3 regions of the Buttiauxella sp. JUb87 genome follow, and region 2 is predicted to be linked to each of the others. Evidence: riboswitches for the same ligand, from Rfam matches in the RefSeq annotation. Region 2 holds a riboswitch; each other region holds the start of a gene.
What was found. A riboswitch is a leader RNA that binds a small molecule or an ion and turns the genes downstream of it on or off. The one in region 2 is predicted to bind thiamine pyrophosphate.
Positions count from the first base shown of each region.

Region 1 (10,647 bases), on a different contig from region 2:
TACCTTGAAGGTACCGAAACCAACCAGTTGTACAGCATCACCTTCTTTCAGAGACTCAGTAATTGCAGCCAGAGTGGATTCCAGAGCAGCTTTAGCCTGTACTTTAGACAGGTCAGCCTTGTCAGCAATTACATCAATCAGTTGAGTCTTGTTCATAAGTTATCCTTACAATGTGTTTATCGCTTGCTAAGCATCGAGTGCGACGGAAATGCCAAAAAAGCACTCTCCTGCATACACGCACCGATAGCCACTATTTTTCGCCCCACAAATGTAGACCAGACGGGGGGCTAATTGGAAGCCTTCAGGGGTGACAATTCGGACTGTAAGTCACGTTTTGCTGTCTTACTGCTGAAAAATTATACCAATATTGCTGCTACCCGCCTCGCGCAGGTCCGAGCGAAGCCCTTTGATCAACTCAATATCACGTTCTTCGCAGTCAGCCAACAGACGGAAAATCTCCCACTGAATGTCCCATTCCTCTTCAACAGCAGGGTTTTCTTTCAGTTCTTCGTCGGTCATTTCGCGACCAGCCTGGGTCATTTCTAACATAGCAACAGTGGTAATTGATGCCTTGCTGACTTCAATTGCATGTTCCAGCGTTTCCCCTGAAAGACGTGAATGAAGTAATTCACTCAGCGCAACGCAAGCATCGATTGCCGGATAGACACCGTAAATATCGTAGTCATCAGCAACTGGAATACCTTCTTCGAATTTCTCGAGTTGGCTATCAAAGTTAACTTTCGCATCTTTGACCGTCAATGTTTCCCAAATCAAATCGAGAATGCGGCGATACAGTTGAGGATCACCAAATTCGGTCTGCTGGCAGAACATGGCGTAATTCGGGTACATACGTTCGCATAAAGAAGCCATGAAAGTGACATGCTGCCAGCTTTCCAGTTTCTCAAGGCGCAGATGGATTGGGTTTTGTAACATAACGATGTCTCAAAGACGGAATATTAGCGGCAGTTTACCTTAATCACCCTTGAATTGCTTGCCACCGAGTGAAAGCCAGACGCCCCGAAGCTACGGCATCCGCCCAGCGAGTCGGCTCGGGTAAACGGTATCCTGCCAGGCAACGATTAACCCATAACAACGCGGTATCAAGGCTGACACGATGGCCTGTTGAGACAAACAGCGGGTTGCAGCGCTTTTTACTGCGCAGCACCCAGGCAAGCGCTTCACCTTTGTCGGTCAGCAACTGGCAAGCGCCAGGTTCTTCAGAGAGCGCGTCAAACTTCCCACACAAGCGTTTCTTGGCAACGCCAATCGTCGGCACATCCACCAGTAGGCCAAAATGGGCAGCAACGCCCAAACGCCGTGGGTGCGAAATGCCGTGGCCATCGACAAACAGCAGGTCAGGTTTTTGCGATAGCATTTCCCACGCGGCAAGCAGTGCGGGATATTCGCGAAACGAAAGGAATCCGGGGATATAAGGCATGGTGGTGGCGACACGCGCCACCTGATATTCAACCAGCTCGAGGGAAGGATATTTCAACAGTACGATTGCGGCTCGTGTCACATCACCGCCCTGCTCAAAACCAACGTCAGCCCCGGCGATTAACCGGGGAGGATCTTGATCAAAGCGATCCTCACGGCAGACCTGTGAAGCGAGTTCGATCTGTTGTGCGCGCAAGCTTGCAAGATCCATCCCCGATCCTTACTGGTGATACGGCTTCGACAAACGGTGCACCGCTTCGACAAATGCACCCGCGTGTTCTGGTGGAACATCCTGGTGAATACCGTGGCCCAGGTTAAAGACATGCCCTTCGCCTTTACCGAACCCAGCCAGAATAGTCGCCACTTCTTCTTCGATGCGAGCCGGTTGCGCATACAGCATGGACGGGTCCATATTACCCTGCAACGCCACTTTATGGCCCACACGACGGCGAGCGTCGGCAATGTCGGTCGTCCAGTCTAACCCCAGCGCATCGCAGCCGGTTTCAGCCATTGCTTCCAGCCACTGGCCGCCGCCTTTGGTAAACATCGTCACCGGCACACGACGACCTTCGTTTTCACGCAGCAGGCCATCAATGATCTTGTGCATGTAATACAGCGAGAACTGCTGATAATCACGCCCGGTCAACACGCCGCCCCAGGTATCGAAAATCATCACCGACTGCGCACCCGCTTTGATTTGCGCATTCAGATACAGCGTGACGCTTTGCGCCAGCTTGTCGAGCAGAAGATGCAGCGCTTGCGGGTCGGCATACATCATCTTTTTGATAACGGTAAAGGCTTTGCTGCTACCGCCTTCAACCATATAAGTCGCCAACGTCCACGGGCTGCCGGTAAAACCAATCAACGGTACTTCGCCTTTTAGCTCACGGCGAATGGTACGCACTGCATTCATCACATAACCCAGTTCATCTTCTGGATCAGGAATGGGCAGTTTTTCAACATCGGCGCGGCTGGTAATCGGTGCGCGAAAACGTGGGCCTTCACCCGCTTCAAAATAGAGACCAAGCCCCATCGCATCAGGCACGGTGAGGATGTCAGAGAAGAGGATCGCTGCATCAAGCTTGTAGCGACGCAGCGGTTGCAGAGTCACTTCGCAAGCCAACTCAGCGTTTTTGCACAGTGACATAAAATCGCCGGCCTGGGCACGCGTCGCTTTATATTCTGGCAAGTAACGACCCGCCTGCCTCATCATCCATACTGGCGTGGTATCTACAGGCTGGCGTTGCAGCGCCCGTAGGTAACGATCGTTCTTCAGTTCAGTCATGTTTAATTTCCTTTGGCTGTATGCCGCCAGTTTATCACTCATATTCCGCGCGACACAGGGCGACAGTATCTTCAATCAAACGGCGCGCCACCGTGCCTGGCGGAGGCAATAATGGCAATTGATCGTAGCGATACCAACCTGCATCAAGTAACTCTTTCGGGTCGATTTCAATCTCACCGCTGTGATATTCCGCCATGAATGCGGTCATCAGCGATTGCGGGAACGGCCACGGCTGCGACGTCACATAGCGTAAATTCTTCACGCGGATACTGCTTTCTTCCATGACTTCCCGTGTCACCGCTTGTTCAAGGGTTTCCCCGACTTCAACAAACCCAGCCAGCACGGTGTAAATCCCGTTGCGATGGCGTGTGTGCTGGGCAAGCAGGATATGGTCATCGCGGCGAATAGCCACAATGATGCACGGTGAGATTTGCGGGTAGTAGCGTTCGCGGCAATGGCTGCACAGCATCGCCCATTCGGTTTTGCTGACGTGCATCTCATGGCCGCAATAACCGCAGAATTTGTGCGATCGATAGAACTCCGCCAGTTGCACACCACGCCCGGCGAGCTGGAACAACCCCACATCCTGGTCAATGACCTGACGAACAGAGCCCATATCCGCACGGCGATTTTGCCGCACCAGCCATACCGGCTCATTTTCCCACTCACCGATGGGCATCCCCATCGCACCATCAAGCTGGAATTCTTGCGCTGCTCCGTGAGGTAGTTCACCTTTTGGTAACCACAATTTTTGCTCATGACTGACGATAAACCAGCCTTGATCTAACTTTTGAATTACACGTTCCATAACCTGGTGCACATCCCCGAGTTCGCTGGTATAAACAAATAGTCATAACTATTTTGGGTACGTTTGCGCTACATTTTACTCACGGAGTCAATCATGCTTAACCAGTTAGAAAATCTGACTGAGCGCGTTGGTGGTAGTAATGCGTTAATCGACCAATGGCTTCATGCCCGCAAACAATTATTGGTGGCTTACTACAATATGGTTGGGATAAAGCCTAACAAGGAATCCCATACTGCGCTCGATGAAAAGGCTCTGGATAATTTTTGCCACAACCTGGTGGATTATCTTTCATCCGGCCATTTCAATATTTATGAACGTATTATCAGTGAAATGGAAGGCAGTAACCCACATTTAGCCGCCACTCACCTCTACTCTCAGATTGAAGCCAATACCCAGCACATCATGGATTTCTACGATTCGCATCTCGAGAGCGCGATCGATGATGATAACTACATTGAGTTCCAGAAAGCGTTGTCCGGCATCGGTGAAGCGCTGGAATCACGTTTTTCGCTGGAAGATAAGCTCATTCTGTTAGCATCCAACCACGATTTAGATAACAGTGCTAATGAGAGCGGCGGGCTGGCACGCCCTGCTTGAGTTCTGCGTTGTTAACGAGTAGTTTACATAGCGACCCGTAGTAATACGGGTTTCTTCTTGTCGGAGTGCCGAGTGCGTCAAGCACCGGCTGAGACCGTTAATTCGGGATCCGCGGAACCTGATCAGGCTAATACCTGCGAAGGGAACAAGAGTAATTCTGCTTTTGGGTTCCCCCGTGTTCGGGCGGTCCACATTCATTACTCCTCCGTTGTTCTGACAAGCCACTTCCTGATAACCACTGGAATGAGCTATGTCTATTACTGAAAAAAAATCAAACCGCCGCGAACAGCGCGCTGCTGCCCAACATTTTATCAATACCCTGGAAGGCACCGCTTTCCCTAACTCTCAGCGTATTTACCTCACTGGTTCGCGTGATGATATTCGCGTGCCAATGCGTGAAATCCAACTAAGCCCAACCACCACGGGTGGCAGCAAAGAAAAGCCACAATTCATCCCTAACGATGCCATTCCGGTGTATGACACGTCTGGCGCCTACGGCGACCCGGCTATCAACATTGATGTGCTGCGCGGGTTGTCGCCACTACGGGAAAACTGGATTGCCGAACGTAATGATTGCGAAATCCTGACCGACCGCAGCTCTGTCTACACCAAAGAGCGCCTTGCTGATGACGGTCTGGACGAATTGCGTTTTGAAACACAACTCACGCCTCAGCGCGCTAAAGCCGGGAAAACCGTCACGCAACTGCACTATGCACGCCAGGGAATCGTGACGCCGGAAATGGAGTTCATCGCGATCCGTGAAAATATGGGCCGGGAACGCATTCGGGATGAAGTGTTACGCCACCAGCATCCAGGCCAGGGCTTTGGTGCCCGGCTGCCGGAAAATATCACGCCTGAATTTGTGCGCGAAGAAGTCGCGGCTGGCCGCGCCATTATCCCAGCCAACATTAACCATCCTGAATCCGAACCGATGATTATCGGGCGTAATTTCCTCGTTAAAGTGAACGCCAATATCGGTAACTCGGCGGTCACATCGTCCATTGAAGAAGAAGTAGAAAAACTGGTGTGGTCAACGCGTTGGGGCGCAGACACGGTAATGGACCTCTCCACTGGCCGCTATATCCACGAAACCCGCGAATGGATTTTACGTAACAGCCCAGTGCCAATCGGCACCGTGCCTATCTATCAGGCGCTGGAAAAAGTAAATGGCATCGCTGAAGACCTGACCTGGGAAATGTTCCGCGACACACTGCTGGAACAAGCCGAGCAAGGTGTGGACTACTTCACGATTCACGCTGGTGTGCTGCTGCGCTACGTGCCAATGACCGCGAAACGCCTCACTGGCATTGTCTCGCGCGGCGGCTCAATAATGGCGAAATGGTGCCTGTCGCATCATCAGGAAAACTTCCTGTATGAACACTTCCGCGAAATCTGTGAAATCTGCGCGGCTTACGACGTTTCACTCTCTTTAGGCGACGGCCTGCGCCCCGGCTCTATTCAGGATGCCAACGATGAAGCTCAATTCTCTGAACTCCACACGCTGGGCGAGTTAACCAAAATCGCCTGGGAATATGACGTACAGGTGATGATTGAAGGCCCAGGACATGTGCCGATGCAGATGATCCGCCGCAACATGACCGAAGAACTGGAGCATTGCCACGAAGCACCATTCTATACCCTCGGGCCGTTAACCACAGACATCGCACCAGGTTACGACCATTTCACTTCAGGCATTGGTGCTGCGATGATCGGCTGGTTTGGTTGCGCGATGCTGTGTTATGTCACGCCAAAAGAACATCTCGGCCTGCCAAACAAAGAAGATGTGAAACAAGGGCTGATTACTTACAAGATTGCGGCACATGCCGCAGACCTGGCAAAAGGCCACCCTGGCGCACAAATCCGCGACAACGCCATGTCAAAAGCGCGCTTCGAATTCCGTTGGGAAGACCAGTTTAATCTCGCGTTAGACCCGTTCACCGCGCGCGCTTATCACGATGAAACGTTGCCGCAGGAATCCGGCAAAGTTGCGCACTTCTGTTCGATGTGCGGGCCAAAGTTCTGCTCAATGAAAATCTCCCAGGAAGTCCGCGATTTCGCCGCCAAACAAGCCATTGAAGTTGGTATGGAAGACATGTCGCAATCTTTCCGTGCGAAAGGTGGCGAAATTTATCTGCGTCAGGAGGAAGTGTGATAAATCAATCCGCATTCCCCCCTGTCCCACGACGGCTGGGCTTGTATCCGGTAGTAGATAGCGTTGAGTGGATTGCCCGTTTGCTAGAAGCAGGCGTGCGCACTATTCAGTTGCGTATCAAAGATAAGCGTGACGATGAGGTTGAAGCCGATATTGTTGCGGCAATCAAACTCTCCCATAGCTACGAAGCGCGTCTGTTCATCAACGATTACTGGCAACTGGCAATCAAGCATCGCGCTTACGGCGTACATCTGGGCCAGGAAGATATGGACGTTGCCAATCTGGATGCCATTCGCGATGCGGGCCTGCGCCTCGGGCTTTCCACGCATGACAATATGGAAATGGATCGCGCCCTGTCGGCGCGCCCCTCTTACATTGCGCTGGGGCATGTTTTCCCTACCAACACCAAGCAGATGCCGTCGGCCCCGCAAGGGCTTTCGCAACTCGCAGCGCATATCAAAACGTTGGGCGATTACCCGACTGTCGCCATCGGTGGGATAAGTATTGAACGCGTTCCGGCGGTGCTTGCCACGGGCGTGGGCAGTGTCGCGGTGGTGAGCGCAATTACTCTGGCTCCAGACTGGCGAGCGGCAACCGCACAGCTACTGGAGCTTGTGGGAGCCGGCGATGAATGATGCCGATTTCATGCGTTACAGCCGCCAGATGCTGCTGGAAGACATCGCCGTTGAAGGGCAGCAAAAACTGCTCGCCAGCAAAGTGTTAATCGTCGGGCTTGGCGGACTAGGTTCGCCAGCCGCGCTGTATCTGGCTGCCGCGGGCGTTGGTACGCTGATTCTGGCTGACGATGACCTTGTGCATATCAGCAATCTTCAGCGCCAGATTTTGTTCACTTCAAACGATCTAGACCAACCAAAATCCCTGGTCGCCCAACGCCACCTACAGCAACTTAATCCTGATATCGAACTTCAGGTTATTAGTGAACGGCTGGCGGGAAAATTACTCAGGCAGACGGTAAAAAACGCCGATTTAGTACTAGATTGCAGCGACAACCTGGCAACGCGTCATGCTATTAACGCGGCGTGCGTTACGCATAGCAAGCCGCTGATTTCCGCCAGCGCAGTCGGTTTTGGCGGGCAACTGATGGTGCTGACACCGCCGTGGGAAAACGGCTGTTATCGCTGCGTGTGGCCGGATGAACACGAGCCGGAACGTAACTGCCGCACCGCAGGAATCATCGGCCCGGTGGTGGGTGTAATGGGAACATTGCAGGCACTGGAAGCGATAAAACTACTGAGCGGAATGCTCCCGGCCAGCGGTTCTTTGCGCCTGTTCGACGGCCGTCAACATAGCTGGCGCACCCTCGCTATGCAGAAAGCGGCGGGCTGCCCGGTATGCGGAGGGCAAGATGCACATTCAGTTTAACGACGAGCCGATACAATGCGTGGAAAACCTGACATTGGCAAAGCTGCTGGAACAATTGCGTTTCTTGCAGCCAGGCGTCGCGCTGGCGATCAACCAGACCATCATTCCGCGTGAGCAATGGGAAACTTATTTGTTGAATGATGGCGACCAGATCCTGCTTTTTCAGGCTATAGCCGGGGGCTAACATGCTAAAGATTGCTGATAAAACCTTCTCATCACGCTTGTTTACTGGCACGGGGAAATTCTCCTCACCACAGATGATGGTTGAAGCGATTCGCGCTTCTGGCTCACAGTTAGTCACGATGGCGATGAAACGTGTCGATTTGCGTAACCATAACGATGCGATCCTCGCGCCATTACTCGAATCTGGCGTGCAATTGCTGCCTAACACTTCCGGTGCAAAAACAGCTGAAGAAGCGATTTTTGCTGCCCAATTGGCACGTGAAGCGCTCGGCACAAACTGGCTAAAACTGGAAATCCATCCGGATGCTCGCTATTTGTTACCCGACCCGATCGAAACGCTGAAAGCGGCTGAGAAGCTCGTCAAACTGGGGTTTGTGGTACTGCCTTATTGCGGTGCCGATCCAGTTTTGTGCAAACGGCTTGAAGAGGCAGGATGCGCGGCGGTAATGCCGTTAGGCGCTCCCATTGGGTCAAATCAGGGCTTACAAACCCGGGCGCTGTTGGAGATTATCATCGAGCAAGCCCGGGTGCCGGTGATAGTTGATGCGGGAATTGGTGCGCCAAGCCACGCCGCGGAAGCGTTAGAAATGGGGGCTTGCGCAGTGCTGGTTAACACCGCCATTGCTGTGGCACGCGACCCAGTTCAGATGGCACACGCTTTTCGTTTGGCCGTGGAAGCTGGTGCAATCGCGGCGCAGTCTGGACTGGGCTCTCGCCACCAGCATGCGCAGGCTTCCAGCCCACTAACGCAATTTCTGCAATTCGGCCAGGAGGATGCGTGATGGCCCGAACTTTCACTGACCGCTGGCGTGAACTGGACTGGGACGACATCCGGCTTAGCATCAACAGCAAAACAGCTGCCGATGTAGAACGGGCATTGAGCAGCAGCAAAATTACTCGCGACGATCTCATGGCACTGCTTTCGCCCGCAGCCAGCCAATATCTGGAACCGCTCGCACAGCAGGCACAGCATTTAACTCGCCAGCGGTTTGGTAACACGGTGAGTTTTTACGTGCCGCTTTATCTCTCGAACCTGTGCGCTAACGACTGCACGTACTGCGGTTTTTCGATGAGCAACAAACTCAAACGTAAAACACTGGACGAGCACGAGATTGAACGGGAATGCGCGGCGATTCGCAAATTAGGCTTTGAGCATTTGCTGTTGGTGACCGGTGAACACCAGAGCAAAGTGGGAATGGATTATTTCCGCCAGCACCTGCCCACGATTCGTCGCCAGTTCAGCTCGCTGCAAATGGAGGTTCAGCCGCTGGATGAACATGAGTATGGCGAACTGAAAACCCTCGGCCTGGATGGCGTCATGGTTTATCAGGAAACCTATCATCAGGCAGTCTATGCGCAACATCATTTGCGCGGTAACAAACAGGACTTCTTTTGGCGGCTGGAAACACCGGACAGGCTTGGTCGTGTGGGGATCGATAAAATTGGCCTCGGTGCGTTAATTGGTTTATCGGATAGCTGGCGTACCGACTGTTTTATGGTGGCAGAGCATTTACTATGGCTTCAGCAAAACTACTGGCAAAGCCGCTATTCGATTTCATTTCCACGATTACGCCCTTGCGCAGGTGGCGTAGAACCGGCATCGGTGATGACAGAAAGCCAGCTGGTGCAGGTGATTTGCGCGTTTCGTCTGCTTTCGCCAGACGTGGAGCTTTCGCTTTCTACCCGTGAATCGCCCTGGTTCCGCGACCATATGATCCCGCTTGCGATTAATAACGTCAGTGCATTCTCCAAAACCCAGCCCGGAGGCTACGCCGATAATCATCCCGAGCTTGAACAGTTTGCGCCACACGACGGACGCACACCTGCAGAAGTTGCAGCCGCCTTAACACATTCCGGTTTACAACCTGTCTGGAAGGATTGGGATAGTTTTTTGGGAAGAGCCTCGCAGTAGCATTGCAAGTTTGCAGGACCAGCAAAATGCTTCCCGAGCCGTGCCGAAGAGTGGTTCATTCACCGTTGTCTTGATGGCTTCAGTAAAATATTGTCGCCCCTGTCGGAATGCGAACCCGGCTGGGGCGGCAACTCATCCCTTCTCATTGCCGCCCCACCTTCCCCTTAGTAGACGGTGACTTTCGCGACCTTCGCGACTTTACCATCACGGGAAGGCGTATCAGGCGTGACGCCCAGCTCAATAGCACGGTAAAGCCCAGCCAGTTGTGCGAACACCACATAAATTAACGTAGCCCACGATTCGTGGTAATCCGCCAGTTCCGGAGAGGCAAAATGAAAATAACGATCCCCCGGTTTAGCGCTAGCAGGTAGAGCATCATGACCGATGGCAATAATTTGCGCGGTGGCGCTTCGCTCACGTGTCAGCTCCGCCATCATGTCACTGTCATAGCGGTGGATGTCGGCACGCGCGGCAAGATAACCGATGACGGTGGCATCGCGGTTGATAATAAGCTTTGGCCCATGGCGGAATTCCAGCATTGAATGCCAGGCTGTCATCACCTGGCCGTTACCCATTTCCAGCAGTTTGAGACTGGTTTCACAGGCAACGGCTTTTAGCGACAGGGAACCCACCACCACGACATTGTTGCGAGACTCTGCCGCCCACTGTTCGATATCCGCGGCATAGGTGCCCAGGAAATGGTTCAAACCACGTTGCAAAATCGGCAGCACTTTTTCTGCTTCAGGCCAGCCAGCAGGAGCCACCAGCAACATCAAATACCACAGGGGAACCGTGAATTCGGAAGTGGCGGCAAAGCTACCGTTAGAGGTGCCCTCTGGTACCGGGACAAAAAGCCCTTCGGGATGCTGCTGCGCAAGCTGAGCCAGGCG
Region 1 is NZ_SNVY01000017.1:4,139-14,785, forward strand. It holds gene hupA (nucleoid-associated protein HU-alpha) at 1-156, opposite strand, end outside; gene EC843_RS24085 (YjaG family protein) at 343-933, opposite strand; gene nfi (deoxyribonuclease V) at 977-1,648, opposite strand; gene hemE (uroporphyrinogen decarboxylase) at 1,658-2,722, opposite strand; gene nudC (NAD(+) diphosphatase) at 2,757-3,530, opposite strand; gene EC843_RS24105 (Rsd/AlgQ family anti-sigma factor) at 3,624-4,127, shown strand; TPP riboswitch at 4,179-4,289, shown strand; gene thiC (phosphomethylpyrimidine synthase ThiC) at 4,378-6,279, shown strand; gene thiE (thiamine phosphate synthase) at 6,279-6,914, shown strand; gene EC843_RS24120 (HesA/MoeB/ThiF family protein) at 6,907-7,662, shown strand; gene thiS (sulfur carrier protein ThiS) at 7,646-7,846, shown strand; gene thiG (thiazole synthase) at 7,848-8,627, shown strand; gene thiH (2-iminoacetate synthase ThiH) at 8,627-9,757, shown strand; gene EC843_RS24140 (SIS domain-containing protein) at 9,922-10,647, opposite strand, start outside.
Region 1: it holds a riboswitch for thiamine pyrophosphate, as region 2 does, so the genes downstream of both, thiC (phosphomethylpyrimidine synthase ThiC) here and thiM (hydroxyethylthiazole kinase) in region 2, are expected to answer to the same signal.

Region 2 (10,647 bases):
GTTTTATTCCCGGCTTTATTATTTTAATTGTGACCTGCGACGTGTTTTTATAATAATTCTTTTACACGGGCATAGTCGATAAGTTCGACAATCGAGGAGACGTGAAGCTTGGAGAAGATATTTGACTTATGTGCGCTAATGGTCTTGCTGCTGAGCAGCAGTTGTTCGGCGATTTCCTTATTTGATAACCCATTAGCAAGGTGACGTAATACGGTTATCTCCCGATTAGATAATGGCATGTCGTCAGTTGCACCATTGCGTGATGCCGGGTTGCTAATTAATTCCAGGGTTTCAGAGGGAAAGAACGAATACCCTGCAAGCAACATTTCTACCGCGTGATAGATATCTTCCTGTTCTTTCCTTTTGCTGACAAAGCCGTTTGCACCAGCTTGAATGGCGCGGCCAGCATAAAATTTTTCAGACTTAGATGACAAGAAAAGTATGCGGGTGTCGGCTTGTATACTTTTGATTCTCTTTAATAAAGCAAATCCGTCGATGGACGGCAATTCAATGTCAAGAATCACCAGGTCGACAAGATGGCTGCTCATGTAGTTAATGACCTCGCGGTTGTCATCTGTTTTCATCACGACTTCTATATCTTTATTTTTCTGTAACAGTACTTCAATCGACATTCTGACAATAGGGTGTTCGTCCATGATAATTACGGATGCAGGTTTCATATTATTGCCTCATTTTTTGAGAAACTCATCGCATTGATACATAGTCACTGGCGGCTAAAGTGATGAAACGCTTTATTAGCTATTATTTTATAATGTATGCAATATGTTCCCTTCAACTTAAAACCATACCTCAATGTACTGTTTGCTAATGAATTCGAGTGTAACTGGATAATTGTTTGTCTAATCGAAAATACATATTTAGATTTTCTAATCAAGCAATTTGATTATACATCTATATAAATTCAGAGAAAGGCTGCTGTTATCTATAGCCAGTAATGGTGCGATCAAATTCTAATTATTCAGGTTGAGTATTTGTTATTTGGATAATACAACCATGTTAGTTAAAATATTTGGATAAAAAGTTTGTTTTTAATGTGAAGAATAGTGCGATATCTCAAATGTGTATTATTTGTTATATCTGGCATGAGGTTGTCAGATGGGACATCGTTCTGTAGTCGCTTGGCGGGCGGAAAAAAGAGTGTCCAGGAATAGTTATAATTGTTAGTTGTTTGATCTTATTTAACAAAATTAATACATTAAAAATAGGCAATTTCCTATGTTTCGCTCGAAAGTGCTTTCGTTAGCACTTCTGTTTGTTTCAACTCAATGGCGGGAGACATTTTATTCAGCAGATGTATCAGAGATTTATTGTTCTCAAGATCAAGGCGAGCGGCAATACGTCCAAGGGTATAAACGACGTAGTGATAGGGCTTGTTTAATTTAACGGCAATTGCTTTCAGCGATTCTCCTTGCGCCACCCCCAACAGAATATTCCACTCCCGATTAGAGAACAGTGTCGAAGAGGATAAATCCGATGAGGAAGATAGCTCCTGCAGGCTTTGTTGCTGTGTCAATCGGTTGACCAGATTGGTGATTTCCTGCCAGCGTTCCACGACAGGAAAGCGTGACGCAGCATTAATCAGCTTCACGGCGCTTACGCAGCGGCAGGCTGTTAATTGCGTTATGTTGAGTTGCGGCCAGGTTTTTTGCCATTGCCGTATCGTATTCAACATATCAAGGGGCGCTTCATTAACACCATCAAGATCGAGGAAAATGCGTGGCAGGGGAATTTGTTCAAGCCACGCCTCAACTTCCTTTAGAGAAGCGCAGACCTGCGTATGTTGAGACTTGAAAAAGTGTTGCGTCAGCGCCAGGGCAAGCCAGGAATCGGTTGTCACCAGGATAAGATCAAGTGGTTGCGCAAGGGGTTCTGCGTGATTTTTTTGTTGCAGGTATTCCAGGCGGTCAAAGACAATCAGTGTTGTACTGCTATAGAGATTGGCCATGCTGCCATTTCTGATACGACGATATCTGCGTTTGCGTGCGGCTATGTACAAATGCTTAGCCATCCACTGCGCGAACTGAGGGCGTGTTCGCTCTGATTTGGACCAGCGTCACTGTTGAAGCAGATGTCATTTCCATATTTTTCGCTGACAGTATGAGTTAATACTGAGATTGCATCGCTAAAATTAATCAGAAGCTAAATGATTTAGACTTCTGATTATATCGTTACAATGTATTCTGTCAGAAAATAAAAATATAATATATTAGGCATGCCTTAAGAGCATGTAAGTAGTTTCTTAAAGAGATAATAACATTTGTGGGTGTTAAATGATAAGGAACGCTAACTAGTCGTTGCGGCGCAAAAATATTGGCTAATGAATTAAAGAAAGAAGATGGATTTTTATAAAGTTCATCAACTCATACTGGTCCCGGATTTTCAGTTTTTTCATTATCACTTTACGATATATTCTTGCAGTATCTTCCTCTATCTGCATTAGATGGGCCGCATCCTGTAGCGAATGTCCCCGGGCGATGTAGATAAGTAACTGCCGTTCAGCACTGGTGAAATTGCATGTGGTGCAGTAGTAGCAAATCCTGGCAGACACCGCCGTGGTGTTGTTTCTGCGCCAGCCAGTCTCCGTCCAGTGGGCTATTTTACGGGTGACTTCATCAACCTCATCTTCGCGAAAGATAACCGGAAGCATATACAGGCATGGGCGGAACATGAGGCTTTGGTGTTCTTTATGTCGGCAAATAAGAATAACTCGTTGGGATTTTGTCGCATTGGGAATTTCAAAACAGTCAGCAGTAAACCAATTATCAGCCAGTGACATAAAAACAATATCGGCAGTACTATGTTCTTCGCCGGGTAAAAAATAAAAATCTTCATTTCGCTGGCGGTAAATTTTTTCAATGATAATTTTTAGACCATGAGCAAAATGACTATTATTTTCCCGTATCGCAATTGTAAGCATGGGGTTTCTCGGTGAGTAATAGAACGGATAACGATCGTAATGAAATAAATACTGAAATTAAATAACCTGAAACTTAATTGACAACTCGCTCGGGATGAGACATTGCCAGGGGATTTCCTGGTGGTTGGTAGCCAAGTGAAGAAATGGCGAGAATTAAAAAAATGAATCAACCCATTTAGCCCACAGTGATATCCCTGGTTTACAGCGCTGGCCACTCGCTTTATCCTGATGGGCGATTAATCACATATACGATTAATCAATGACTCGGGGTGCCCTTCTTTGTGAAGGCTGAGAAATACCCGTACCACCTGATCTGGATAATGCCAGCGTAGGGAAGTCAGATGCCTGTCCGGCATCCCTTCTTCACGCCGGACAGGAGCTTTATGATGCAGCCTGACCTGCTACCCGGCCACCGCGCCGTTTTGTCTTTACAGCAACTTCGCAACATTTCCCCGCTTGTTCACTGCATGACTAACGACGTCGTGCAGAGTTTTACCGCCAACGTTTTGCTGGCTATTGGTGCGGCTCCCGCCATGGTGATTGAAGCACAAGAAGCCGCTCAATTTAGCCCGGTTGCCCATGCGCTGCTGGTCAATATTGGCACGCTGACAGCCGATCGCCGTGATGCCATGCTTGCAGCCATTCATGCTGCAAATGAATCCGCCACACCCTGGGTGCTGGATCCGGTTGCCGTTGGCGGCCTGACGTTCCGTACTCAATTCGCCCATCAGGCGCTCGCGCTAAAACCTGCGGCCATTCGCGGGAATGCATCTGAAATCCTCGCACTGGCGGGGGAGCATTCTGGTGGAAGAGGCGTGGATAGCACCGATGATGCATTTTCCGCACTACCTGCGGCGCAGGCGCTTGCTCGACTGACTGGCGCGATTGTCGCGGTGACGGGTGAGCGTGATTACATTACCGATGGTGAAAACAGCTGGAGCGTGGCGGGCGGCGGCATTTTGATGACGCGTGTGGTCGGCACCGGTTGTGCGCTTTCAGCGGTAGTTGCCGCCTGTTGCTCTTTGCCGGGCTCGCGGCTGGATAACGTCGCTGCGGCTTGCCAGTTTATGAAGTTTGCAGGCCAGCAGGCTATATCAGCCAGCCGTGGTCCCGGGAGTTTTATTCCGGCATTTATCGACGCACTTTACGGGCTGAATGGGGAGGCGTTGGCATGAAAGGGTTAACACGTATCAATGCGCTGACTATTGCCGGAACCGACCCGAGCGGTGGCGCGGGTATTCAGGCCGACCTGAAAACTTTCTCGGCGTTGGGGGCATATGGCACCAGTGTGATTACCGCGTTAGTGGCGCAGAACACGCGTGGCGTGCAGTCGGTTTATCGTATTGAACCGGCCTTTGTTGCCGCGCAACTGGACTCCGTGCTCAGTGATGTGCGCATTGATACCATTAAAATCGGCATGTTAGCGGAAACCGATATTGTGGAAGCGGTGGCTGAACGGCTGGCGTTTTACCACGCACAAAATGTCGTGCTCGATACGGTGATGCTGGCGAAAAGTGGCGATCCTTTGCTTGCGCCCTCGGCGGTTGACAGTTTACGCCGTCGGCTTCTGCCGCAAGTGGCGCTGATTACGCCGAACCTGCCGGAAGCCGCCGCCTTGCTGGATGCCCCACACGCACGCAATGAACACGAAATGAAGCTACAGGGCGACGCTTTGTTAGCTATGGGCTGTAAAGCGGTATTGATGAAAGGCGGACATCTTGACGATGCTGAAAGCCCGGATTGGCTATTTACCCGCGATGGCGCACAGCGCTTTACCGCGCCGCGCGTACAAACGCGCCATACTCATGGCACTGGCTGTACGCTTTCTGCGGCACTCGCCGCACTTTATCCACGCTATCACGACTGGCCGCAAACAATTCTGGCGGCGAAAACGTGGTTGTCTCAGGCTTTAGAGCAAGCAGATTCGCTGGAAGTGGGTAACGGAATTGGACCGGTGCATCATTTTCACCAATGGTGGTGATTGAGGTAATACCACTATAAGACCATTGAGTTATACTGGTTTCACCTTATCTTCCGGACATTTGCGCGACATGGAACAGGTTCACACTCAGCTCATTGAGCAACTTATCCAGCGGTTTTCGCAGGCTGATAACACGCCGCTGTATTTGAAATTCGCCGAAACGGTGAAGGCGGCAGTACGCAGCGGTATTTTGCCGCAGGGCAATATTTTGCCGGGCGAACGCGATCTCAGCCAGTTGACTGGCGTTTCGCGCATTACGGTGCGCAAAGCGATGCAGACGCTGGAAGACGACGGCGTGGTGACGCGATCCAGAGGTTACGGTACGCAAATTAACTCCACTTTTGAGTATTCGCTCAAAGAGGCGCGCGGGTTTTCTCAACAGGTGGTTTTGCGCGGTAAAAAGCCGAACACGCTGTGGGTCAATAAACGGGTGGTGAAATGCTCGCCGGAAGTGGCAGAACAATTAGCCGTGGCGGCAGATAGCGACGTGTTCTTGCTCAAACGTATTCGTTACGTTGATGAAGATGCGGTATCAGTGGAAGAATCGTACGTTCCTGCGGAGTTGATCGCCGACCCTGATGAAATCGGTGTTTCATTGTATGACTACTTTCGCAGCCAGAACATTATTCCTCAGCGCACCCGTAGCCGCGTCAGCGCCAGAATGCCGGACAGCGAATTCCAGTCGCACATCAAACTGGAAACGCCAGTGCCGGTTCTGGTTATCAAACAGGTTGCTTTTGACCCGCAAAACCGGCCCATCGAGTACAGCATCAGCTACTGCCGCAGCGATCTATACGTTTTTGTTTGCGAGGAGTAGACCCGTCATACTTCAAGCTGCATCTTTGTTGGCTGCGTTCTCTCACCCGAATCACTTAGTTTACTAAGCTCATCGGGACTCGCTCTCTTGCCGCCGCGATGCCGCTCGAATTATTTTGGGTATCGGTATAGTTGTTCCAGAAACGGCGCACAGTCGCCGCCCCGATGGCTGACAACATAAGACGCAACTGCATTTCCCAGACAAACTGCTTCTGCCAGACTCCATCCTGCAGCCAGCCCCGCTAACGTGCCGCCCGCATGGCTATCGCCCGCACCAATGGTATCAACCACTTGTGCCGGGAAAGGAGCCACCAGCGCGATGGCGTCGTGGGAGCCAAACCACGCGCCTTGTTTATCGAGCCGCACGATGAGCGGCGCGTCATAACGTTCAAGCCAGGCACGGCAAATCCCTTCTATATTGTCGCCAGCCACCTCCAGCCATTCGGCTGCAATCGCGGCCTCCTGGCGGTTAAGCGAAACAATCGGTTTGCAGGCCATAATCCGCGTCAGCAGCGGGGCGGGAATATCAGCAATGCGTGGGCCAAAATCGATAAATGCCGTGACGCCGTTCAGCGATTCAAGCCAGCTCACCAACAGTTCCGCACATGGCCCGGCCAGTTGATAACCCGAAAGCGACAGCAAAGTGCCAGGAGCGAGCTGTAACTTATCCAGCCACGGTTGATTCCACTGATGTTCGACACCACGAAACGACATAAACGTTCTTTCGCCATCCGGCTCGACCAGCGCCAGGCACCAGCCGTTATCGCCGCTGTTGGTGTGGATTTCGCTTTCGATGCCTTGTTTTTCAAGACTGCTGCGGATGATATCCGCCCAGGTTCCCTGGCCAATGGGCAGCGCATTTTTCGAAGCGATGCCGAGGCGTGACAGTGTTAGTGCGATATTCAGCGCACAGCCGCCGATATTCACGCTTTGTTGTTGCAGCTCGATATCGCAACCGCGCCACGGCAGAGAGTAAGCGTCGGCAATGACATCAATCACCGCCGAACCGAGTACGCAAACCGGGCGTTTTGCTGCCAGCCCTGGTAAGCGGGAACGTAATTCAGCGGCTTTCATTGCGCGCCTCCCTTTGCTGGCGATAGCCCATAAACAGGCGGCTGTAGCGCGTAAAATCGAGCTGGTTGACATCATCAAGCTCGCGTTTAAGTTCGCTATCAATGCTTTCTACGCCATGAAGCGCACCACAAATCGCCGTCGCCATCGCCCCAATGGTATCGGTATCGCCGCCGAGGTTGGCGCATAAAATCGCGCAGCGGTTAGGATTGGTTTGCGCCAGTTCCACCATCGCAATGGCTGCCGCGACAGACTCAATAGTGCTGGTGCCGGTACCGACCAGTTGATAAATCTGTTCCATGCCAGACTCGGTGCCGCGCGCGGTTCTGGCAACATTTAACGCCAGTTCAATACGCGCCCCAAGGGAGGCATTAAACGTGGTGACTCGCTTTTCCTGCGCGTGGCGAGCAATCGACGGCAGTTCATCGCAGATGGTTTCCCAGCTTGTTCCTTCAATGGCTTTCGAAATTGCCCAGGCAATGACCACCGCACCGGCAAGGGCGAGGTCGGATTTGTGCGTCGGGCTTGAGGCGAGCGCCACTTCATCAATAAAAGCATCAAGATTGCCGGTAGGCAGCAGGCAGCCCAACGGTGAAGCGCGCATCGCCGCCCCGTTGGTTACGCCATTGTTTTCCAGCGCGCTAACCGGCGTGCCTTGTTTAATCGCATTCAATGCAATCTTTGATGTCGGGCCGAGGACGTTTTTATTGAACGCATCAAAGCCTTCAGCCCAGCTTAAAATGTGGCGGCCAATGGTATCGGCATTAATCACGCCATCATGTTCGATAATCGCGTCCGCCAGCGCCAGCGCCATCGAGGTGTCGTCAGTAAACTCTGCCCGGTTAAAATAACAGGCGGCGTTATTTTCCGCAGGGCCGGGCAGGAAGCGGTCAATCCAGCCAAAGTGCGCTTTCACCCGCGAGCGTGGCCACAACTCCGACGGCATTCCCATTGCATCACCTAACGCCTGGCCATAAAAGGCTCCAAGAATTCGATTTTCCATCATTATGCTTCCTTTAAATCTTTTTCAGTTTGGTTGCCAGCAACGGCAATAGTGGTGATCTCTTTGTCCGACTCGCGGAAAAACACCATAAACAGCACGGTAATGACTGTGATCATGATGGCGCCAAAGCCCCACATTCCGGCCCAGTTGAAGGTCTGGCCGTTTACAGGCGTTGGGTAGGCGAACATTTTTTCCATCATTGCTGCACCGATGCGATAGCCGAGCAGGCTACCGAACCCCTGACAACACAGCGTAATCAGCCCTTGTGCTGCGGTGCGCATATGGACGGGCGCTTTTTTATCAACGTAAATGTAGGCGGTGACGTAATAAAAGTCGTAACTCACGCCGTGCAACAGAATGCCAAGGAACAGCAGGCCGTAGGTAAAGATGTGGTCGGCGCCACCGTAAACGAAGAAGCCGTAGCGGATGGCGGCGGTGATAAGACCAAGCAGTAATACCTTTTTAATGCCAAAGCGCTTAATAAAGAATGGCAGCGCCAGCATAAAGAAGATTTCGGAGAACTGGCCCAGCGTCATCCATCCAGTGGCGTTATGCATACCGACTTCGGTCAGATACCCGTTGGCGAAGATGTAATAGAACGCCAGCGGCATAGCAAACAGGAATGAGCAGAAGAAAAAGACCAGGAAGTTTTTGTCTTTGAGCAACACAATCGCATCAAGACCGAGCATCACTTTCAGGCTCATTTTGCCGGTGCTTTTTGGTGGTGTGTTGGGCAAGGCCAGCGCAAAAATACCCAGCAGCAATGAGCTACCGGCGGTTATCAGTAACGGAACGTTGGTGGGCGAGATATCGCTAAAACCGAGCATTTGCGGCAAGAAACCGCACACTAAACCCGAGGCAATCCAGCCGATAGTGCCCATTACACGAATGCGCGGGAAGTCCCGCTCCACATCGTCGACATTGGAAAATGCGATGCTGTTAGTCAGCGCGATGGTTGGCATGTAGGTCAGGGAATAGGCCAGCAGCAGCGGGAAGAAATAGACAAACTCGGTTTGTTGCGCCGCCAGATACATCAGCACCGCACCGACAAACATCAACAGTGCCAGCACCTTTTGCGCGGCAAAGAAACGGTCGGTCAGCGAGCCGACCAGAATCGGCGACAGAATAGCGGCGATAGCGGTACAGGCGTAAGACCAGCCGATTTCAGTTGGGCTAAAGCCACTTTTGTTGAGGAACAGCCAAAGCGGGACGAACCAGGCGCCCCAGATAAACCATTCAATAAACATCATGAATGAAAGGCTAATTGTTGTACGTTTCATACGTTGAACCTTCATGATTGTGTTGGGTACACCATAACCATACCAATCAATAATACCTTTTAAATACCTTTGTGTTGATTATATGATCGGTGTGGCAAAAAAACGCATCCGTGTTTACCAGACTATACAACCCAAAACCAACCAAAAGTGCTCCCGGAGTGGCGAAGAACGCCACTCACGACCAGGATTAGGTCTGCTTGTTTTTTAGCAGGACTATTCATCAACAGCGGGCAGGGCGCTCGCTGAAATAACGGGAGCGTATTATGACTGATATTGCGCAGTTGCTTGGCAAAGATGCCGACGGCTTGTTACAGCATCGTTGTATGACTATTCCGGCAGACCAGTTGTCTCTGCCTGGCTCGGATTATGTAGACCGCGTGATGGTGGATAACAACCGCCCGCCTGCGGTGCTCCGTAATATGCAGACGCTGTATAACACCGGGCGGCTGGCAGGCACCGGTTACCTGTCTATTTTACCTGTCGATCAGGGTGTGGAACACTCTGCTGGGGCATCGTTTGCGGCCAATCCACTCTATTTTGATCCCAAAAACATTGTTGAGCTGGCGATTGAAGCGGGCTGTAATTGTGTTGCCTCAACCTATGGCGTGCTGGCCTCTGTGTCGCGCCGCTACGCGCACCGCATTCCTTTCCTCGTCAAGCTGAACCACAACGAAACGCTGAGTTACCCAAATACCTTTGACCAGACGTTGTACGCCAGTGTTGAGCAGGCGTTCAATATGGGCGCGGTGGCGGTCGGCGCGACCATTTACTTTGGTTCGCCGGAATCACGCCGCCAGATTGAAGAGATCTCGGTGGCGTTTGAACGTGCGCATGAACTGGGGCTGGTTACTGTGCTGTGGGCGTATCTGCGTAACCCAGATTTCAAAAAAGATGGCGTGGATTACCACGTTAGTGCTGATCTCACCGGGCAGGCGAACCATCTGGCGGCCACAATTGGCGCGGATATTGTGAAACAGAAGATGGCGGAAAATAACGGCGGCTACAAGGCGGTGAACTTTGGTTATACCGACGACCGTGTTTACACCAAACTGACTAGCGATAACCCGATCGATCTGGTGCGTTATCAACTGGCGAACTGTTATATGGGCCGGGCCGGGCTGATAAACTCCGGCGGTGCTGCTGGTGGTGAAACTGACCTGACTGACGCGGTGCGCACTGCGGTAATTAACAAACGCGCAGGCGGTATGGGGCTGATTCTGGGGCGCAAAGCCTTTAAGAAATCTATGTCTGAGGGCGTTAAGTTAATTAATGCGGTTCAGGATGTTTATCTGGATAGCAAAGTGACTATCGCCTGATTTATTGCCCCTCTCCCTGAAGGCTAGCTCCAGCGCCTGTGGGAGAGGATTAGGGTGAGGGCACTCATCCGGGAATTAACCCAGCAGCGGGCAGTTTGGCGGCAAGCGGCAACTGAGCGCATTGGGATGGATATCAATGCGGAATTTCTGGCTGGTCAGCGGCTCGCCATCAAGGTTAAAGGTAATATCGTGCGGGGCGGTTATCTCAAACCAGGATGAACGCCCGTCAATAATATTGGGGT
Region 2 is NZ_SNVY01000001.1:1,271,444-1,282,090, reverse strand. It holds gene fimZ (fimbria biosynthesis transcriptional regulator FimZ) at 48-680, opposite strand; gene EC843_RS06060 (LuxR C-terminal-related transcriptional regulator) at 1,235-1,966, opposite strand; gene EC843_RS06055 (LuxR C-terminal-related transcriptional regulator) at 2,336-2,938, opposite strand; TPP riboswitch at 3,194-3,290, shown strand; gene thiM (hydroxyethylthiazole kinase) at 3,325-4,113, shown strand; gene thiD (bifunctional hydroxymethylpyrimidine kinase/phosphomethylpyrimidine kinase) at 4,110-4,919, shown strand; gene EC843_RS06040 (GntR family transcriptional regulator) at 4,990-5,736, shown strand; gene EC843_RS06035 (PfkB family carbohydrate kinase) at 5,847-6,809, opposite strand; gene EC843_RS06030 (ADP-ribosylglycohydrolase family protein) at 6,796-7,812, opposite strand; gene EC843_RS06025 (nucleoside permease) at 7,812-9,089, opposite strand; gene fbaB (class I fructose-bisphosphate aldolase) at 9,353-10,405, shown strand; gene yegS (lipid kinase YegS) at 10,481-10,647, opposite strand, start outside.

Region 3 (10,647 bases), on a different contig from region 2:
TACGCTGGTATTCTGGGTTATTATTATTCGTTCGCTTATGAGCTGGATTAGCCAGGGTCGCAGCCCAGTAGAATATGTGCTGATGCAATTAACTGAACCGATGATGGCACCGATTCGCCGCATTATCCCGGCAATGGGCGGGATTGATTTCTCCGCGATGGTGGTGATTTTGATTCTGTATGCGCTGAACTACCTTGGTATGGATCTGTTCCCGGGGCTTTGGTTCTTGCTGTGAGTGCAGTGAGTCAAACCGCAGACGGGCTGGTTTTACGGCTGTACATTCAGCCGAAAGCCAGCCGCGATAGTATTGTCGGGCTGCATGGCGACGAACTAAAAGTCGCCATCACTGCCCCACCGATTGACGGCAAAGCTAACGCCCATCTGGTAAAATATCTGGCTAAACAGTTCAAAGTCGCCAAAAGTCAGGTGCTGCTTGAGAAAGGCGATCTGGGCCGCCATAAACAAATTAAAATTATCGACCCGCAACACATCCCGACGGAAGTCGCGGCATTGCTCGAATAATTACCTAATTTCACAGGATTTTCTCACTATGCAAAAAGTTGTCCTCGCGACCGGTAACGCCGGTAAAGTGCGTGAACTCGCCGATTTACTGAGCAATTTTGGTCTGGATGTCGTGGCGCAAACCGAACTGGGTGTGGAGTCTGCCGAAGAAACGGGCCTGACATTTATCGAGAACGCCATTCTGAAAGCACGCCATGCGGCGCAGATAACGGGTTTGCCAGCCATTGCTGACGATTCAGGTCTGGCGGTTGATGTGTTGGGTGGTGCGCCGGGGATCTATTCTGCCCGCTACGCAGGCTTAGAAGCCTCCGATCAGCAGAACCTCGAAAAGCTTCTGGCTACACTGAAAGATGTACCAGACGAGCAACGCAAAGCGCGTTTCCATTGTGTGCTGGTTTATATGCGTCATGCAGAAGACCCCACTCCGCTGGTTTGCCACGGCAGTTGGGAAGGCCAGATTACCCGTGAAGCTGCGGGTACCGGTGGCTTCGGCTACGATCCTATTTTCTTTGTCCCGAGTGAAGGCAAAACTGCCGCTGAATTGACTCGTGACGAAAAACGCGCCATTTCCCACCGCGGGCAAGCGCTAAAACTGTTACTGGAAGCAATGAAAAATGGCTAATTTGCCACCACTGAGTCTCTATATTCACATCCCGTGGTGCGTGCAGAAGTGCCCCTACTGTGACTTCAATTCCCATGCACTTAAGGGCGACGTGCCGCACGATGAGTATGTCGCCCACCTGTTGCGCGATCTGGATATCGACGCGCCAATGGCACAAGGACGTGAAATAAAGACCATCTTTATTGGTGGTGGTACGCCTAGCCTGCTTTCAGGCGAGGCGATGCAAAACCTGCTGGACGGTGTGCGCGCGCGCCTGCCGCTGGCAGCCGATGCGGAAATCACAATGGAAGCTAACCCTGGAACGGTAGAAGCTGACCGTTTCGTGAGTTATCAGCGTGCTGGCGTGAACCGTATTTCTATTGGTGTGCAGAGTTTCAGCGAGCCTAAGCTCAAACGTCTGGGGCGTATTCATGATTCTGGTGAAGCGAAACGCGCGGCGAATCTGGCAAGCGGACTCGGTTTGCGCAGCTTTAACCTCGATTTGATGCACGGCCTGCCGGATCAATCGCTAGAAGAAGCGCTGGACGATTTGCGCCAGGCAATTGCACTCAACCCGCCGCATCTTTCCTGGTATCAGTTAACGATTGAGCCGAACACTTTGTTTAGTTCGCGTCCGCCAAAACTGCCGGACGACGACGCATTGTGGGATATTTTCGAGCAAGGCGATAAGCTGCTGACTGCGGCAGGTTATCAGCAATATGAAACCTCGGCCTATGCTAAACCGGGTTACCAGTGCCAGCACAACCTGAACTACTGGCGCTTTGGCGATTACCTGGGGATTGGCTGTGGCGCACACGGCAAGGTAACGTTCGAGGACGGGCGCATTGTTCGTACCGCGAAAACACGCCATCCACGCGGTTATATGGAAGGTAAATACCTCGACAAGCAGCACGATGTGGAACAAGCCGATAAACCGTTCGAGTTCTTTATGAATCGTTTTCGTTTGCTCGAAGCGGCGCCACGCAACGAATTTAGCTTATATACCGGGCTTGATGAGTCGGTGATTCGCGCGCAGTTAGATGAAGCGATAGCTAAAGATTACCTGGTTGAGACTGAGGATTATTGGCAGATTACCGAGCACGGGAAGCTGTTTTTGAATTCGCTGTTGGAGCTGTTTTTGGCTGAATAATCAGGCATTACTGGCGGATGACGCTGCGCTTATCCGCCCTACGAAAACCGATTTGCATTACTGGCGGATGACGCTTGCGCTTATCCGCCCTACAAAAACCGATTTGCATTACTGGCGGATGACGCTTGCGCTTATCCGCCCTACGAAAACCGATTTGCATTACTGGCGGATGACGCTGCGCTTATCCGCCAGTAATGCAGTTGTAGGTCGGATAAGCGCAAGCGTCATCCGACATTACTCCAACACCAAAACTTAAATATTCTTCACCCGGCTGGTCAAAACCAACGCAAACACCGCTAACCCGGCAATCAACCAATATACCGAATAATGCCCAAAACTCTCGGTCAGCGCGCCTTGTAAAACCCCCGCCAGAATCACGCCCGTCGAAATACTATTGGTGAACAACGTGGTCGCCGACCCCGGCCTGCCCGGCATCAAATCCTGGAACCACAACATGCCAATCCCGGCAACAATGCCGATAAATACCGCGTTAAATAGCTGAAGCAACAGCAGCGCCGTACGGCTGTGGAACATAATCAGTCCGACGTAGAACAACACGCCGGCGGCTACGGCAATCACCATCATGCGCCGTTTACCAAAACGCTTTACATAATAGCCCGCAAGGATCATCGCCGGGATCTCAAGCCCCGCCGCCGTCCCCATCAACAGCCCAGCCAGCGATTCGGGCAGGCCTAAATCACTGCTGATCCACAACGGCATGTCGATGATATACATGGTGTTGCAGGTCCACATCAGCATCGAAGCAATAAACAACAGACGGACGTTTTTATCTTTCCAGCCGCTGACCTGGGTAAGCGCCACATCTGCGGGCTGCTCAATCCTTGCGACCGAGGGTAATGCGAAGAAAATCAACGCCAGCGAGATAACAAATATCCCCGCGGCGATAAGAAACATAGTGGTGAAGCCGTAGTTTAATGCCAGCATAAACGATAGCGGCGGGCCAATAACCCAGGCAAGCGAGAGCTGCGCACGCATTATCGAGCTGAACATCACCACTTCACGCGCTGAGTTATCGGCATATTCACGGGCAAGGGCAAATATTTGCGGCATCGCGGTGTTGGCAATAGAGGCGAACATCACGCCAACGGTGATTAACGTCAGGTAATGACGGTTAAAAGCAAAAAGCACACAGTTTGCTACAGCCATCACGCAACAAACCATAATCAGTTTGCGACGATCGCCCCGGTTATCTGAACGCTTCGCCAACGCCAGACTGACGAGGATCCCGGCTATCGCATTGACGGTATAAAACAGGCCAACCCAGAATGGGCGCACTTCCACTTCGCGACTTAAAAACAGGCTAAGAGTGGGCGCCTGGAGTGCCCCCGCAATCCCCATCATGAAAGCCACAATCATAAATGCGGCGTACACCGGGTTAAGGCGTCGTCCTTTGGTCAGAAACCAAATCATGCAGAAAGATCCTTTTTACTTAAGCGGGTGATAAGTGTGCAAGGCCTCGACTATACCCTAAATAATTCGAGTTGCGAGAAGGCGGCACTGCGGCTCGAAGAATGACGGGTATAAAAAAGCCAGCAGTATTAATCTGCTGGCCAGGTGAAAACCACCAATTCTCAGTCACACTTGCTGTCAGCGATTTGGTGCTCTACGAACGCGGACTCCCACTGCATTAAGTTCTCAAGCATCTCCAGACGTTGCTCTGCTTTCAGGCGAGCCAGCCATCCAACAGAAACACTTTGGGTTGCGGCAAAATACTGTTGATAAAACTTAACCACTGGCGACCGTTTCATAAAAACCCCAAATAATTCAAGTTGTGGGAAGGCGGCAAACGCGTGAGTCCCCAGGAGCATAGATAACTATGTGACTGGGGTGAACGCGAGTAGCCAACGCACCAACGACTTGAAGTATGACGGGGTTGTACCTCCTCGCTTTCAACGTTGATGATTATTGGCGTAATATGAGGAAAGTTAAATTGATGAGTTTCTGCCGGGAGTTCCTCTTTTATGTCGTCTGGTCGTCTGCAACAACAGTTCATCCGTTTGTGGCAAAACTTTGAAGGTAAGCCGCAAGAAACGACGTTGAATGATTTGGCCGATTTGCTGAATTGCTCCCGCCGCCATATGCGTACATTGCTTAGCGCGATGCAGGAAAAGGGCTGGCTGAGCTGGAAAGCGGAAGTCGGACGCGGCAAGCGTTCACAGCTTGAGTTCTTGTATACCGGCCTTGCACTCCAGCAACAGCGCGCCGAAGACCTTCTTGAGCAGGACAGGATTGACCAACTGGTGCAGATAGTCGGCGATAAAGCTGCCGTGCGCCAAATGCTGATTTCTCACCTTGGGCGCAGCTTCCGGCAAGGGCGGCATATTCTGCGCGTTCTCTACTATCGCCCGCTGCTCAATCTGTTGCCCGGTTCCGCTTTGCGCCGTTCAGAAACGCATATTGCCCGGCAAATTTTCAGCGGACTGATCCGTATAAATGAGGAAAATGGGGAACTGGAAGCGGATATTGCGCACCACTGGCAACAAATATCCCCATTACACTGGCGTTTTTATCTGCGCCCCGGCATTCATTTTCACCATGGCCGTGAGCTGGATATGCTGGATGTGACGACGTCCCTACAACGCATCAGCTCTTTGCCGCTGTATTCGCATATCACGGAAATTACTTCTCCAACGGCCTGGACGCTGGATATTAAGCTCTCACAGCCCGATAACTGGCTGCCGTGGTTGCTGGGTAGCGTTAACGCGATGATCCTGCCGCGCGAATGGCAAACCTTAAGCCATTTCTCCCGCCAGCCAGTCGGCACCGGTCCCTATTCGGTGGTGCGCAATAATACTAACCAGCTGAAAATTCAGGCCTATGACGATTACTTTGGTTATCGCGCATTGATTGACGAAGTGAATTTCTGGGTGCTGCCGGACATTGGCGAAGAGGTCAGCTGTGCGGTGCAATTATCGGGAATGCCCGACAGCGAGAAAGCCGTCGAAAGCCGCCTTGAAGAAGGCTGCTACTACATTTTATTTGATAACCGCTCAAGCGCCGGCAGCAATAAAGAAGTGCGCCGCTGGCTCAGTCATGTGCTGGCACCGATTCATCTGCTGTATAGCGCGGGCGAGCAAAACCAGCAGTACTGGTTCCCGGCTTACGGACTGCTGCCACGCTGGCACCACACGCATCCACAACCAGCCGTCGAAAAACCGGCCGGGCTGGAATCCGTGACGCTGACGTTTTATCGCGATCACGTCGAACATCGGGTAATCAGCAAAGTGATGGAAGAATTGCTGGCACGTGTTGGCGTAAAACTGGTGGTGCAAGAAGTCAGTTATGAAGAGTGGCATCAGGGCGATGCCGTCAGCGATATCTGGCTCAATAGCGCGAATTTCACCCTGCCGTTAGAGTTTTCGCTTTACTCGCATCTTTATGAAGTGCCGCTGATTCAAAAGTGCATTGCTATCGACTGGGAAACGGATACCCGCAACTGGCATAACGGCGAGCTTTCTCTGCCTGAGTGGTGCCAGAACCTGGTTGAAAACAATGATATTTTACCGTTAATCCACCACTGGCTACGCATCGAAGGGCAACGCAGTATGCGTGGTGTGCGTATGAACACACTGGGATGGTTTGACTTTAAATCGGCGTGGTTTGCCCCACCGGAGCCACCCCCCCTGCGGCTTGAAATATGACGGGTATAATGCTTTCGAATCATTCACAAAGTTATTACAATGCACGCGTTCTCAACGGGGTGCTAAGGCGAAAGTCTGGCTGAGATAATACCCGTCGAACCTGATCCGGATAACGCCGGCGAAGGGATTTGAGGCTCTATTCTCAAATGTCCTTTGCCACCCCTAATTCTAAGAGGTGCAAAGTGTTCAAAAAATTCCTGCCGTTGCTGGCACTGATCGCCGCCCCCGTTTTTGCCAAACCCCTGCTGACTGTTTATACCTACGACTCCTTTGCTGCCGACTGGGGGCCAGGGCCTGCGGTGAAAAAAGCCTTTGAGGCTGACTGTAATTGCCAGCTGAAATTCGTGGCGCTGGAAGATGGCGTTTCGCTGCTCAACCGCCTGCGGATGGAAGGTAAAAACAGCAAAGCTGACGTGGTTCTGGGACTGGATAACAACCTTCTGGAAGCTGCCGCGCAGACTAAATTATTTGCGCCGAGCAAAACAGACATTAGCGCGTTGAAGATCCCTGGCGGCTGGACAAACGACACTTTCGTTCCCTTCGATTACGGCTATTTCGCTTTCGTCTACGATAAAAACAAACTGAAAAACCCACCGAAAAGCCTGAAAGAACTGGTCGAAAGTGACCAACAATGGAAAGTGATTTATCAGGACCCGCGCACCAGCACACCAGGCCTGGGCCTGCTGCTGTGGATGCAGAAAGTGTATGGCGATAAAACGCCTGAAGCCTGGGCAAAGCTTGCGAAGAAAACGGTCACCGTCACCAAAGGCTGGTCCGAGGCTTATGGCCTGTTCCTGAAAGGTGAAGGCGATTTAGTGATGAGCTACACCACCTCTCCGGCTTATCACATTATTGAAGAGAAAAAAGATAACTATGCTGCGGCTAATTTTAGCGAAGGGCATTATTTACAGGTGGAAGTGGCCGGACGTCTGGCATCCAGCAAGCAGCCTGAACTGGCTGAAAAATTCATGAAATTTATCACTTCACCGGGCTTCCAGAACACTGTGGCCACCGGCAACTGGATGTATCCGGTGACCGATGTGAAATTGCCTGAAGGATTTAACGGGCTGGTCAAACCGAACAACACGCTGGAATACAGCGCCGCAGAAGTGTCTAAACAACGCGCCAACTGGATTAGCGAATGGCAACGCGCCGTCAGCCGCTAATTCCCGGCTGGCTGATTCCAGGGCTATGTGCCGCCACACTGGTGGTAGCCGTAGCCCTGGCGGCTTTTATGGCGTTGTGGTTTAACGCGCCACAAACCGATATCCGTGCGCTGGTGCAGGATAGCTATTTGTGGCACGTGCTGCGTTTCTCTTTCTGGCAGGCGTTTCTCTCAGCAAGCCTTTCCGTGTTCCCGGCTATTTTCCTCGCTCGCGCCCTGTATCGCCGCCACTTCCCCGGGCGCGTTGCGCTGTTACGCCTGTGCGCAATGACGCTGGTTCTGCCCGTGTTGGTAGCGGTATTCGGGATTCTGACAGTGTATGGGCGCGAAGGCTGGCTGGCCGTGTTGTGCGCAAGGCTTGGCATCGAATGGAGTTTCTCGCCTTACGGCCTGAAGGGCATTCTACTGGCCCACGTCTTTTTCAACTTACCGATGGCAACACGCCTGCTGCTACAGGCACTGGAAAATATCCCCAACGAACAACGCCAGGTTGCTGCGCAACTGGGCATGCAAGGCTGGAATTTCTTCCGTTTTGTCGAGTGGCCGTGGTTGCGCCGCCAAATTCTGCCCGCTGCGGCACTGATTTTTATGCTCTGTTTCGCAAGCTTTGCCACCGTGCTGTCGCTGGGCGGCGGCCCGCAGGCGACCACTATCGAGCTGGCTATCTTCCAGGCGCTGAGTTACGACTACGACCCCGCACGGGCGGCTCTGCTCGCCGTGGTGCAGATGGTTTGCTGTTTGGGTCTGGTGCTGATGAGCCAGCGGCTGAGCAGAGCCATTTCAGCCGGCGTCAGCCAAATGCAAAGCTGGCGTGATCCGCAAGATAACCTGCCCCGCAAACTGTGCGACGGGCTACTCATCATCCTTGCTCTCTTGCTGTTATTACCGCCGCTGCTGGCAGTAATCATTGATGGCATCAATAGTGGCTTTAACAGCGTGTTGTCGCAACCGGTACTGTGGCAGGCATTATTTACCTCGTTAAGAATTGCGGTTGGCGCTGGGTTAATAAGCGTGGTCATCACGGTGATGTTGCTGTGGAGCTCGCGGGAATTGCGCCTGCGCAACCGCGCTTTTGCAGGCCAGGCGCTGGAGCTCAGCGGTATGTTGATTCTGGCGATGCCGGGTATCGTGCTGGCGACCGGCTTTTTCCTGCTGCTCAATAACACCGTGGGCCTGCCGCAATCCGCCGATGGCATTGTGATTTTCACCAATGCGTTGATGGCAATTCCCTACGCGCTAAAAGTGCTGGAAAACCCGATGCTGGATGTCGCAGAACGCTACAACAAGCTGTGCCAGTCGCTGAACATTACTGGCGTAAACCGTCTGCGTTACATTGAGTTGCGTGCACTCAAGCGCCCACTGGCACAAGCACTGGCGTTTGCCTGCGTGCTGTCGATTGGTGATTTCGGCGTGGTGGCGTTGTTCGGCAATGAAGATTTCCGCACGCTGCCGTTTTATCTCTATCAACAAATTGGTTCATATCGCAGCCAGGATGGTGCCGTTACCGCGCTTGTCCTGCTGATACTGTGCTTTGCTTTATTCACATTGATTGAAAAACTTCCGGGACGCTATTCCCAAAATGATTCGGGTTGCAGGAAGGCGGCAAGTGAATGAAGACTGGGAACATAGAAAACTATGTTACCTGGATGAATGAAAGCAGCCAACACACCTGCAACTTGAAGGATGAAGGGAATGCTAACGCTAACTGATGTAACCTGGCTCTATCACCATTTGCCGATGCGTTTTTCGATGAAGATTCACGCTGGAGAACGCGTTGCAGTACTGGGGCCTAGCGGCGCGGGGAAAAGTACGCTGCTCAGTTTGATTGCCGGGTTTCTGACGCCCGCCAGCGGGCAGATTATGCTGCATGGCGAAGACCATACCCGCACGGCTCCCGCGCAACGTCCGGTTTCAATGCTCTTCCAGGAGAACAACCTTTTCACGCATCTGACGGTGCGGCAAAACATTGGCCTGGGGTTGAATCCTGGCCTGAAGCTCAATGCCACACAACAGGAACGGCTGAAAACGATTGCCGGGCAAATGGCGATCGGCGAACTGCTCGACCGCCTGCCGTCGCAACTTTCTGGCGGCCAGCGGCAACGTGTCGCCCTCGCCCGTTGTCTGGTGCGCGAACAACCTATTTTACTGCTGGATGAACCGTTTTCGGCACTCGACCCGGCGCTGCGCCAGGAAATGCTCCAGTTGCTTGATGACTTATGCCGACAGCAACAACTGACGCTAATCATGGTGTCACACAGTATTGAAGATGCGGCGCGGATAGCCGAAAGAAGCCTGGTGGTGGTCGATGGCCGTATCGCCTGGGATGGCGACACAGCGACCTTATTGAGCGGAGAAGCCAGCGCATCTGCGTTATTGGGGATAAATGTTAGGAATTAATGTTGCCCGGTAAGCACTTTCCATAAAATGCTACGGTAAATCGGCATCATCGGGTGCATCTGAATCGCGACAAAACTACCAATCGCCAGAGCCGTTATGGCTGGTGCCAGCCAGTGCAAACGCGCTCGTGGTAAATATTTGGTCAAGCTATCCTGACCCGCTTTACCGCTTCGCCACCAGCGCCAGCACAACCATGCCGCCAGCCAGATAACCAACGCCACCAGCAACAACAGCCATTTAAAGCTGCCGCTTTGCATATCCGCAGGAATATCAATCGCCGCACCCGCCAGAATCCCCGGTAGAAAATAGATCGGCGGCCAGAAGATACAGCCAATAATATTCGGCACGATAAATTTAGAAACCGGCAGGTCTAACATGCCCGCCACCATGGGTACCAGCGGGCGCGTCGGGCCAACAAAGCGGCCAACCAGGATGGTAAACATGCTGTGCTGATGCAGCGCATGTTCGGTTTTATCCAGCAGCGCCTTGTTCTTTTTCATAAACGACCAGCGATGCAACGGCGCTTTGAAACGCCCACCCAGCCAGAACGAAATCCAGTCCCCCAACAGGCAACCGACAACCCCCGCAGCCCAGGCGTTATAGAAACCGACCTGGCCGCCGCCAATTAGCGCACCCAAGCCTGCCATCATTACGGTACCCGGCAAGATAAGTCCGACCAGCGCCAGTGATTCCAGGAAGGCCACCAGCATCACCGCAAAAAGCGAATATGCCACTGACTGAGTAATAAAGTGTTCCAGCAAAGCTTCCATAAATCATCCGTCAAGTAACGAGTTGGCGATTCTCCTGAGTGTGATGAGAGGCGTCAAGCCAAGTTTTGTTTGACCCAATTATAGTAATCATTCACATCCTGCACGAAACTCACTCGGGCTGGCACCCGTACATTTCTTAAAGACGCGCGAAAAATAGAGCTGATCTTCAAAACCGACATTACGCCCTACGCTGGCAATTGGCATACGAGTGGTGCTCAGCAACAATTTGGCCTGAAGAATGCGTTGATCCTCACGCCAGCTCAACACACTGACACCCAGTTGCTGGCGGAACAAATGCGACAAGCGTGACGGCGACAAACAGACGTGCTGCGCAACGCTGGCAATATCAAAATGGTGATCGGCCAGATGGTCGCTGATGT
Region 3 is NZ_SNVY01000002.1:508,735-519,381, forward strand. It holds gene EC843_RS10560 (YggT family protein) at 1-235, shown strand, start outside; gene yggU (DUF167 family protein YggU) at 232-522, shown strand; gene EC843_RS10570 (XTP/dITP diphosphatase) at 551-1,144, shown strand; gene hemW (radical SAM family heme chaperone HemW) at 1,137-2,273, shown strand; gene EC843_RS10580 (sugar efflux transporter) at 2,526-3,704, opposite strand; gene sgrT (glucose uptake inhibitor SgrT) at 3,866-4,042, opposite strand; gene sgrR (HTH-type transcriptional regulator SgrR) at 4,256-5,935, shown strand; TPP riboswitch at 5,981-6,080, shown strand; gene thiB (thiamine ABC transporter substrate binding subunit) at 6,118-7,101, shown strand; gene thiP (thiamine/thiamine pyrophosphate ABC transporter permease ThiP) at 7,077-8,714, shown strand; gene thiQ (thiamine ABC transporter ATP-binding protein ThiQ) at 8,793-9,497, shown strand; gene EC843_RS10610 (DedA family protein) at 9,494-10,267, opposite strand; gene araC (arabinose operon transcriptional regulator AraC) at 10,355-10,647, opposite strand, start outside.
Region 3: it holds a riboswitch for thiamine pyrophosphate, as region 2 does, so the genes downstream of both, thiB (thiamine ABC transporter substrate binding subunit) here and thiM (hydroxyethylthiazole kinase) in region 2, are expected to answer to the same signal.